DNA from 2 places in the Streptomyces sp. NPDC008317 genome. Region 2 is predicted to be linked to the other one. Evidence: riboswitches for the same ligand, from Rfam matches in the RefSeq annotation. Region 2 holds a riboswitch; the other holds the start of a gene.
What was found. A riboswitch is a leader RNA that binds a small molecule or an ion and turns the genes downstream of it on or off. The one in region 2 is predicted to bind glycine.

Region 1: it holds a riboswitch for glycine, as region 2 does, so the genes downstream of both, gcvP (aminomethyl-transferring glycine dehydrogenase) here and gcvT (glycine cleavage system aminomethyltransferase GcvT) in region 2, are expected to answer to the same signal.

What each region holds. Positions count from the first base shown of each region.
Region 1 is NZ_JBIBFQ010000007.1:473,611-478,400, forward strand. It holds gene gcvP (aminomethyl-transferring glycine dehydrogenase) at 1-1,340, opposite strand, end outside; glycine riboswitch at 1,526-1,621, opposite strand; gene ACFY9V_RS24745 (PRC-barrel domain-containing protein) at 1,759-2,136, shown strand; gene ACFY9V_RS24750 (DNA polymerase IV) at 2,052-3,533, opposite strand; gene ACFY9V_RS24755 (MerR family transcriptional regulator) at 3,603-4,208, opposite strand; gene ACFY9V_RS24760 (bifunctional nuclease family protein) at 4,375-4,790, opposite strand, start outside.
Region 2 is NZ_JBIBFQ010000004.1:235,592-240,381, forward strand. It holds gene ACFY9V_RS14490 (DUF885 family protein) at 1-285, shown strand, start outside; gene ACFY9V_RS14495 (enhanced serine sensitivity protein SseB C-terminal domain-containing protein) at 324-1,037, opposite strand; gene ACFY9V_RS14500 (enhanced serine sensitivity protein SseB) at 1,242-2,015, opposite strand; glycine riboswitch at 2,110-2,207, shown strand; gene gcvT (glycine cleavage system aminomethyltransferase GcvT) at 2,388-3,518, shown strand; gene gcvH (glycine cleavage system protein GcvH) at 3,639-4,019, shown strand; gene glyA (serine hydroxymethyltransferase) at 4,202-4,790, shown strand, end outside.

The sequences.
Region 1 (4,790 bases), on a different contig from region 2:
AAGGCGTCGAGGACGGCCGCGAGGCGGGCCCGGTCGGTGGTCTCGTCGCAGGCGATACCGACCAGGTCGGCGTCGGTCAGCCGCAGATTGACCCCGGCCTGACGGGCGGCGGCCACGACCTCGGCCGCGCGTCCCGGCACCCGCGCGGTGAGCGTGTCGAAGTAGCCGTCGTGCACGATCTCGACGCCGCCCGCGCGCAGGCCCGCGGCGAGCACCGCGGCGTAGCGGTGGGTGCGGCCGGCGATCTGCGCGAGCCCGTCGGGGCCGTGGTAGACCGCGTACATCGCGGCCATCACGGCGAGCAGGACCTGCGCCGTACAGATGTTGCTGGTGGCCTTCTCGCGGCGGATGTGCTGCTCGCGGGTCTGGAGGGCCAGCCGGTAGGCGCGGTTGCCGTCGGCGTCCACGGAGACGCCGACGAGGCGGCCGGGCAGGTTGCGGGCGTAGGAGTCGCGTACGGCCATGTATCCGGCGTGCGGTCCGCCGAAGCCCATGGGGACGCCGAAGCGCTGGGTGGTGCCCACCGCGATGTCCGCGCCCAGCTCGCCCGGCGAGGTGAGCAGCGTCAGCGCCAGCAGGTCGGCGGCGACGGTCACGACCGCGCCCAGCTCGTGCGCGCCCTCGATGACCGGGCGCGGGTCCCGTACGGCGCCCGAGGCGCCCGGGTACTGGAGCAGGACGCCGAAGACGCCACGCTCGGCGATCTCCGCCGGGATGCCCTCGGACAGGTCGGCGACGACGACCTCGACGCCGGTCGGCTCCGCGCGGGTCCGGATCACCGCGACGGTCTGCGGGAAGGTGTCGGCGTCGACCAGGAAGACGCCCTGCTTGACCTTGCCGACCCGGCGGGACAGCGCCATCGCCTCGGCCGCCGCGGTGCTCTCGTCGAGCAGCGAGGCGCCGGAGGTGGGCAGCCCGGTGAGGTCGGCGACGACGGTCTGGAAGTTGAGCAGCGCCTCCAGGCGGCCCTGCGAGATCTCCGGCTGGTACGGCGTGTAGGCCGTGTACCAGGACGGGTTCTCCATCACATTGCGCAGGATGACGGGCGGGGTGAAGGTGCCGTAGTAGCCCAGGCCGATCATCGGGGCCAGCACCTGATTGCGGTCCGCCAGCGCCCGCAGCTCGGCCAGCGCCTCGGCCTCGGTGCGGGCCTCGGGCAGCGCCAGGGCCTGCGCGCTCCTGATGGTGTCGGGCACGGCCGCTTCGGTGAGTTCGTCCAGGGAGCCGTAGCCGACCTGGGCGAGCATCTTCGCCTGCGCCGCTGCGTCGGGTCCGATGTGGCGCCTGGCGAACGGCACGCCCGCTTCCAGCTCGGCGAGGGGAATGCGACGGGAAGTCATCTGCGGAGGCCTCCTGGTCTGCGACGACCTTCGGGGGGTGCCGCGACGCGCGGACACCCGTACGGCCTCCCCCTCTGTCATCAGAACCTGAGAGCTTCACCGCCCCCGTGGGAGCGGCTTTCACCGTCGGTGAGGGCCCGTGCCGGAAAACCGCTCCCGGTGCGTGCCCTGCTTTCCAGAGTGACCTCGTCCATGCGGTACGGATGCCTGAGAGATTCCGGGGAGGATTTGCTCCTTCGGCGCCTCCGACACTGTCTCGGAGGCTCTCCCGCACGGGGTCTGCGGCCGATCACCAGCCTACCAGCGAGGCGGCGGGACCCGGCGGGGGCGGGGGGCGGTGATCACTGCCCGAGTCGACACCGGCCAGGATGTGCCTTTGGCTGTACCCAGACATCGCTCGTCATTGGTTGGAGGGACCGTGCAGACCGACATCGATCCGCGCAGCCTGATCGGCCGCCGCGTCTTCGACCATGACGGTACGAAGATCGGCACGGTGGACGAGGTGTACCTCGACGACGCGACCGGCATACCGGAGTGGGCGGCCGTCAGGACCGGGCTGTTCACGCGCGACGCGTTCGTACCGCTGGAGCCCAGCGAAGTGGTGGACGACGAATTGCGGGTGCCGTACAAGAAGGCGCTGATCAGGGACGCGCCGGACTTCGGTGTGGGGCGCCACCTGTCGCCGGAGCAGGAGTTGCAGCTCTACCACCACTATGGGATGGACGTGCCGACGTCCGGCTCGGAGCCGCCGCCGCCCCCCGACCGGGACTTCGGGCGGCTCGCGGGCGAGGACTGAGCGTCCTCCTCCCCCTGCCCCACGCCCTCTTCCTCCCCCTGCCCCGCACCCTCTTCCTTCCCCCGGCCCGCACCCGCCGCTTCGCCCGGGTCGAGCGGCAGCGGATCGCGGTGCGCGAGCGCCGGGTCGTCCACGGCGAAGGTCCGCACCCGGCCGGGCACTGTGTCCGAGGGCACCTCGAAGCGCACGGTGACCCGTCCGACCCCGCTTCCCTGCACCCATCCGGAGCCGTACGTCTCGTGCTCCACGTCCTGGCCCGGCCACCAGAGCCTGGCCCGCTCCGGCGCGGGCGGCGGCGCCGAGGGCAGCTCCTCGGGCGCGTTCTCGCCCTCCCCCGCCGCGTGCGCGAACAGATCCTCCTGCGTGAAGTCGGCGAGCCCGGCGACGCCCACCCCGAGCAGCCGCACACCGCCGGTGGTGTCGACGGCCTCCATCAGCCGCCTGGCGGTCTCCCGTACGAGTCCCGGGTCGTCGGTCGGCGCCCGCAGCGTCTCGGAGCGCGTCAGCGTCGAGAAGTCGTATCTGCGGACCTTGACGACCACCGTCCGCCCGGAGCGGCCCGCGCCGCGCAGCCGCTGCACGCAGCGCTCGGCGAGCCGGTCGATCTCGTACCGCACATGGGCGCGGTCGGTGAGGTCGGCGTCGAAGGTGTCCTCGACGGAGATGGACTTGACGTCGCGGTCGGCGACCACGGGGCGGTTGTCGAGGCCGGCGGCCATCGAGTGCAGGCCCGTGCCGTGCGCCTTGCCGAGCAGCCGGACCAGCTCCGGCTCCCCCGCGTGCACGATCTCGCCAACGGTGGTGATGCCCACGCGCCGCAGATGCTCGGCGGTGGCGGGCCCGACGCCGGGCAGGGTGCGTACCGGCATCGGTTCGAGCAGCGCGCGCTCGGTGCCGGGCTCGACGACGACCAGGCCGTCCGGCTTGGCCTGCTCGGAGGCGATCTTCGCCAGCAGCTTCGACCCGGCGAGCCCCACCGAGGCGGTGAGCCCGGTGCTGGCCCGGATCTCGGCGCGCAGCCGCCGGGCGACCGCCCGCGGGTCCGCGCCGTGCCCGCCCGCCTCCAGGTCCACGAACGCCTCGTCCAGGCTCAGCGGCTCTATCAGGGGTGACACCTCGTGCAGCAGCGCCATCACGGCCTCGCTGATCTGCCGGTAGATGCCGAAGCGCGGTACGAGATAGGCGGCGTTGGGGCTGAGGCGGCGGGCGTGGGCCATCGCCATCGCGGAGTGGACGCCGTGGACGCGCGCCTCATAGGACGCGGTCGATACGACGCCGCGGGGGCCGAGGCCGCCGACCACCACCGGCTTGCCCCGCAGGCTCGGCTTCGACGCCTGTTCGACCGCGGCGAAGAACGCGTCCATGTCCAGATGCAGGATCGTCGGCGCACTTCTCACAAGTACCGATCGTGCCGCACGACACCGACAATCGCCGTACACGTGTACGGCACGGCGTCGGTGAGCCGCTCAGACCGCCCGATTGCGCCGCTTCGCCAGCTCGTCGGACGGATTGTCGCCGACCAGGGTCTCGCCGGTGTCCACCCGCTCCCCGTGCATCTGGGACAGCGAACTCTCCACGTCCCGCCAGACCACGCCCACGGCGATGCCGAAGACCCCCTGGCCCCCCTGGAGCAGATCCACCACCTCGTCGGGCGAGGTGCACTCGTAGACCGTGGCACCGTCGCTCATCAGCGTCATCCTGGCCAGCTCCGTCGGCCCGACGGAGCGCAGGTGCCGTACCGCCGTCCGGATGTTCTGGAGCGAGACGCCGGTGTCCAGCAGCCGCTTCACTATCTTCAGGACGACGACGTCCCGGAAGCTGTAGAGCCGCTGCGTGCCGGAGCCGTAGGCGGGGCGGACGCTGGGCTCGACCAGGCCGGTACGGGCCCAGTAGTCGAGCTGGCGGTAGGTGATGCCGGTCGCCGCGCACGCGGTGGGCCCGCGGTAGCCGATCTGCTCGGGCGGTACGTCCTGTGCCGCCCCGCCGCCGCCCGCGTCAGCGGTGGCGCGCGCCAGTGCCCCCTGGGTCGGATACGGGCCGCCGGTCGCCAGACCGTCGCCGGTGCTTCTCACGCCGCCCTCCGTCCCTTCGCGTCCCGGGGCCGCGTGCACGTGCCATCGGGACTTTCCTCTCCGAAGGTAGGCAGTCGCCAGGGGTGCGTCAACGATCGCCACACTCGGCACGCCGAGTGATATTCACCCCACGAGTGGTTTGGCGTGTCCCGGTATCGGGAACGGCTCACTGGTTGCTCGTGCCGAAGTCCTCGGGCGAGATCTGGTCGAGGAACTCGCGGAACTTCTCCACCTCGTCCTCCTGCTCGTCCGGGATCGCGATCCCGGCGTCGTCGAGCACCCCGTCACTGCCGTAGATCGGCGTACCGGTGCGCAGCGCGAGGGCTATGGCGTCGGACGGACGGGCGCTGACCTCCACGCCGCTGGCGAACACCAGCTCGGCGTAGAAGACGCCTTCGCGCAGGTCGGTGATACGGACCTCGGTCAGCGTCTGTCCGACCGCTTCGAGTACGTCCTTGAAGAGGTCATGCGTGAGCGGTCGCGCAGGCGTCATGCCCTGCTGCGCGAAAGCGATGGCCGTCGCCTCTCCCGGCCCGATCCAGATGGGCAGGTACCGATCGCCTCCCACTTCACGCAGGAGCA
Region 2 (4,790 bases):
TCCATCGGGCTGCACACCGGGGCGCTGTCCCTAGAGGACGCGACCCGGCTCTTCATGCGCGACGCCCATCTCGCCCGGGCCGGGGCCTCCGCCGAGGCGCGGCGCGGCACCTTCGACGCGGCCTACGGGCGGTACACCTGGGGCAAGCTGGAGATCATGCGGCTGCGCGAGCGGGCCAAGCGGAAGGCTTCCTTCACCTTGCCCGAATTCCACGCCGCCCTGCTCGCCCTGGGCAGTCCGCCGCTCGGCCTGATGTCCGCCGCCCTGGACGATTCCGGCGCTTGAAGGTCGCTCATCGCCGTTCGGGATCCGCCGGACAGGCCCTAGCGGGGGCCCCAGGCCGGGCCGCCGGCGAAGGCTTCGCGGTCGAAGAAGGGCTGCCCGTTGGCGCGCATCCACATGGCGACGGGATCGTAGACGTCGGCCATGGCGACGGTGGAGACGGGCAGGCCGTCGGGGACACCGGCGACGGACTGCTGCATCATGAGGCGGACGGACTCGACGGACTGCGGAGAGTCGTCGTAGACCTCGACGCCGATGGCGAGATAGGGCTCGCCGAGGGTGGGCTGGACCCAGGCGCGCCGGAGGGCGCGCACGGCGGGCGTGCGGTGCGCGGCCTGCGCGAGCAGAGCGTAGAACTGCGGAATCTGTAGCGAGGGTTCGCCGATCTGGAGCGGCCCGGCGGGCAGCAGGTCGAGCCCGGCGGCGATCCGGCGCAGGTCGAGCCAGGGCACCCCGACCCCGCCGCCCGGCGCGTGCGGGTTGAGCCAGAGGCCCCAGCGGTCGGGGAAGAGGGTCAGGGCGATGTCGCGCCCGGAGACGACCTCGTACTCCCGGGTCCAGCCGCTGGCGGCCAGCTCACGCGGCGAGGTGACGCACGGCGCGTAGCCGTGTCCGCCGATCCGGAGGTTGCCGTACTGGGCATCGGCCGAACCGGGCGTGCCGTGCCAGAGCAGCATCCACACCTGGCCCTCGGCCAGCGACGCGAGCAGGTTCTCGTATGCGTCGAAGCGACCGGGCGCCACCTGGAGCAGCATCTGCTCCACATGGCCGGCCGCCGCCGCACCGCCTTGCGCGCCCGCGATCACGTGGGACCGCCCCTTCCCCTCGTTCGGTCTGCCCGGCGCACACCTGTGCGCCGCCCGCCATCAAACCAGGTCACGTCCTGGATCCCCACCCATGCCGTACGGCCTCCCGCCGGTCGGTCCCGTTCGGTCCCGATGAGTCCGGTTCGGTCCGGTTCAGTCCCGCGTGAAGAACGGCCGTACGGTCTCCAGCATCCAGTCCGCGACCGGGTCCTGTGCGACGTCCAGCAGAATCAGGTGGACGGGCCAGGGCAGCGGCGCGGCGCCGAGGGCGCGGCCGATGGCGTCCATGGCCGCGGCGCGGTCCACGTCCTGCCAGCGGTCCAGCTCGACCCCGACGAAGAGCGCGGGCGGCTCCTCCTCCACGGCGGCCAGCGCGCGGCGGGCGGACAGCACGACCGGGGTGACGGCGAACTCCCCCGCGGCGGTGGCGAGGAAGTCCACCGGCTCGTCGTCGTGGTCCGGTTCCCACAGCCGTACGCGGGCGCCGACCGTACGGCCGGGCGTGCCGTCCTGCTCGTACCGTTCGGCGGCGCCGCCGCGGCACAGCTCGGCGACGGCGGCGGGCGGCAGCGGCACTCCGACGGCGCCGCCGGGGTTCAGGGCGATGCCGACCAGCGGCGGCAGGCCGCGGGCGAATTCGTGGACGGGCGCGACGGTGCAGGCCATGCCGTCGGCGGCCTGCCGGAACTGCTGCTCGGAGCTGAAGACCGGCACATAGGTCGCGCCCTCCAGTTCGACGGTGGGCAGGTCGAGCCCCGGCGCGTCCGGCGCCCCGCCGTTCGGCAGCGGCACCCAGACATGGGAGCGCCCCAGCACCTCCAGCAGCCGGGGGGCGGCCGAGGGGTTGCCGAGGCTCGCGGTGAGCACCTCTTCCAGCTCGTTGGCCGGCCATATGTACGGTGCCGTGTACGGTGCCGGAATCTCCATGTCCACCCTTGTCCGCCCATGTGCCACTGTCCTGCCCGGAAACCCTAGCGGCTGGCGTGCAATGATTGGCGGCACAACTTGCATACCGGCCGTTGGAGGCCGCGCGGGAGAGTTCCGTCCCCTCACCGGGCCGGGCGCCGAAGGAGCAAGCCCTCCCTTGAATCTCTCAGGCACAGATACCGCGCGGGCGAGGCAGATCTGAAAAGCGGGCGGCTCCCTTGACGGGGAGCGGCCCCACCCAAGGTGCAAACCGGGACCCGCGAGGGTCACGGTGAACCTCTCAGGTTCCGATGACAGATGGGGAGACCCGGGGCGAGCATGCCCCGGCCCGCCCTGTCCGTCCCGTGCCGTCACCCCTCTGGGAGCCCTCCGATGAGCCAGCCACCGACCTCCCCGCGCCACACCGCCCTCGACGCGTCGCACCGCGCGCTCGGCGCGACCATGACCGACTTCGCGGGCTGGGACATGCCGCTGCGGTACGGCAGCGAGCGCGACGAGCACACCGCCGTCCGCACCCGCGCCGGACTCTTCGACCTCTCCCACATGGGCGAGATCACCGTCACGGGACCGCAGGCGGGCGAGGCCCTCGACCACGCGCTGGTCGGCCACCTGTCGGCGCTCGCGGTCGGCAGGGCCCGCTACACGATGATCTGCGCGCCCGACGGCGGCATCCTGGACGACCTGATCGTGTACCGGCTCGCCGAGCAGGAGTTCATGATCGTCGCCAACGCCTCCAACGCCCAGGTGGTGCTGGACGCCGTCACCGAGCGCGCGGCCGGTTTCGCGGGCGCCGCCGTACGCGACGACCGGGACGCGTACGCGCTGCTCGCCGTCCAGGGTCCGGAGTCCCCCGGCATCCTGAAGTCGGTCACGGACGCGGACCTGGACGGGCTGAAGTACTACGCGGGCCTGCCCGGCACGGTCGCCGGGGTGCCTGCGCTGATCGCCCGTACCGGTTACACCGGCGAGGACGGCTTCGAGCTGTTCGTCGCGCCCGCCGACGCCGAGCGGCTGTGGCAGGCGCTCACCGAGGCCGGGGCCGCGGCCGGGCTCGTACCGTGCGGCCTGTCCTGCCGGGACACGCTGCGCCTGGAGGCGGGCATGCCGCTGTACGGGCACGAGCTGACCACCGCGCTGACGCCGTTCGACGCGGGGCTCGGCCGGGTCGTGAAGTTCGACAAGGCGGGCGACTTCGTGGGCCGGGCGGCGCTGGAGGCCGCGGCGGAGAAGGCGGCGGCCACCCCGCCGCGCAAGCTGGTCGGGCTGATCGCCGAGGGCCGCCGGGTGCCGCGCGCGGGGTACGCGGTGACCGACGCCTCGGGCGCCGTGGTCGGCGAGGTCACCTCGGGCGCGCCGTCCCCGACGCTGGGCGTGCCCATCGCGATGGCGTACGTGGACGCCGCGCATGCCGCGCCCGGTACGGAAGGGGTCGCGGTCGACATCCGCGGCACCCGTGAGCCGCACCGGGTCGTGGCGCTGCCGTTCTACAAGCGTGAGCGCTGACACGCTCGTACCGCCACCTGGTACCGGGCCTGTCCGGCCGGTACCGGACCTGTCCGTCGAGCCGACCGACCGCGCCGTCCCCGCGCGCGGGCACCCCTTCGCATCCGGGAGAATTCCGTCATGAGCATCAACCCCCAGAATCTTCGGTACACCAAGGAACACGAGTGGCTGTCGGCCCCCGAGGCCGAGGGCGTCACCGTCGGGATCACCTCGCACGCCGCCGACGCGCTCGGCGACGTCGTGTTCGTGCAGCTTCCCGCGGTGGGCGACGCCGTCACGGCGGGTGAGACCTGTGGTGAGCTGGAGTCCACCAAGTCCGTCAGCGACCTGTACTCGCCGGTCACCGGCGAGGTCACGGAGATCAACCAGGACGTCGTGGACGACCCGGCCCTGATCAACTCCTCGCCCTTCGCGGACGGCTGGCTGTTCAAGGTCCGCGAGCCGCAGGCGACCGACGAGCTGCTGTCCGCCGCCGAGTACGACGCCTTCATCGCGGGCTGACCTTCCGGCCTCCGCCACGGGCCGGTCCCCCGGCCGTCACGGCGGGCCGGCCTCCGGCTGTCATCGCGGGCTCGCTTCCCGCCGGGCCCGCCGTCATCACGGGCTCGCTTCCCGCCGGGCCCGCCGTCACCGGCCGTTCGCCGGCCCCCGGTATTCATCGACCTTCTGACCAGGAAGATCTCATGTCGCTGCAGAACCAGTCCCTGCACGAGTTCGACCCGGACGTCGCCGCCGCGGTCGACGCCGAACTCCACCGCCAGCAGTCCACCCTCGAAATGATCGCGTCGGAGAACTTCGCGCCGGTCGCGGTCCTCGAGGCCCAGGGCTCCGTGCTGACCAACAAGTACGCCGAGGGCTACCCGGGCCGCCGCTACTACGGCGGCTGCGAGCACGTCGACGTGATCGAGCAGCTCGCGATCGACCGCGTCAAGGCGCTGTTCGGCGCCGAGGCCGCGAACGTGCAGCCGCACTCCGGCGCGTCCGCGAACGCCGCCGCGATGACCGCCCTGATCAAGCCGGGCGACACCATCCTGGGCCTCGACCTGGCGCACGGCGGCCACCTGACCCACGGTATGAAGATCAACTTCTCCGGCAAGCTGTACAAGGTCGCGGCCTACCACGTCGACGAGCACACCGGTCTGGTCGACATGGCCGAGGTCGAGAAGCTGGCCAGGGAGCACCGGCCGCAGCTCGTCATCGCGGGCTGGTCGGCGTATCCGCGCCAGCTCGACTTCGCCGAGTTCCGCCGGATCGCGGACGAGGTCGGCGCGT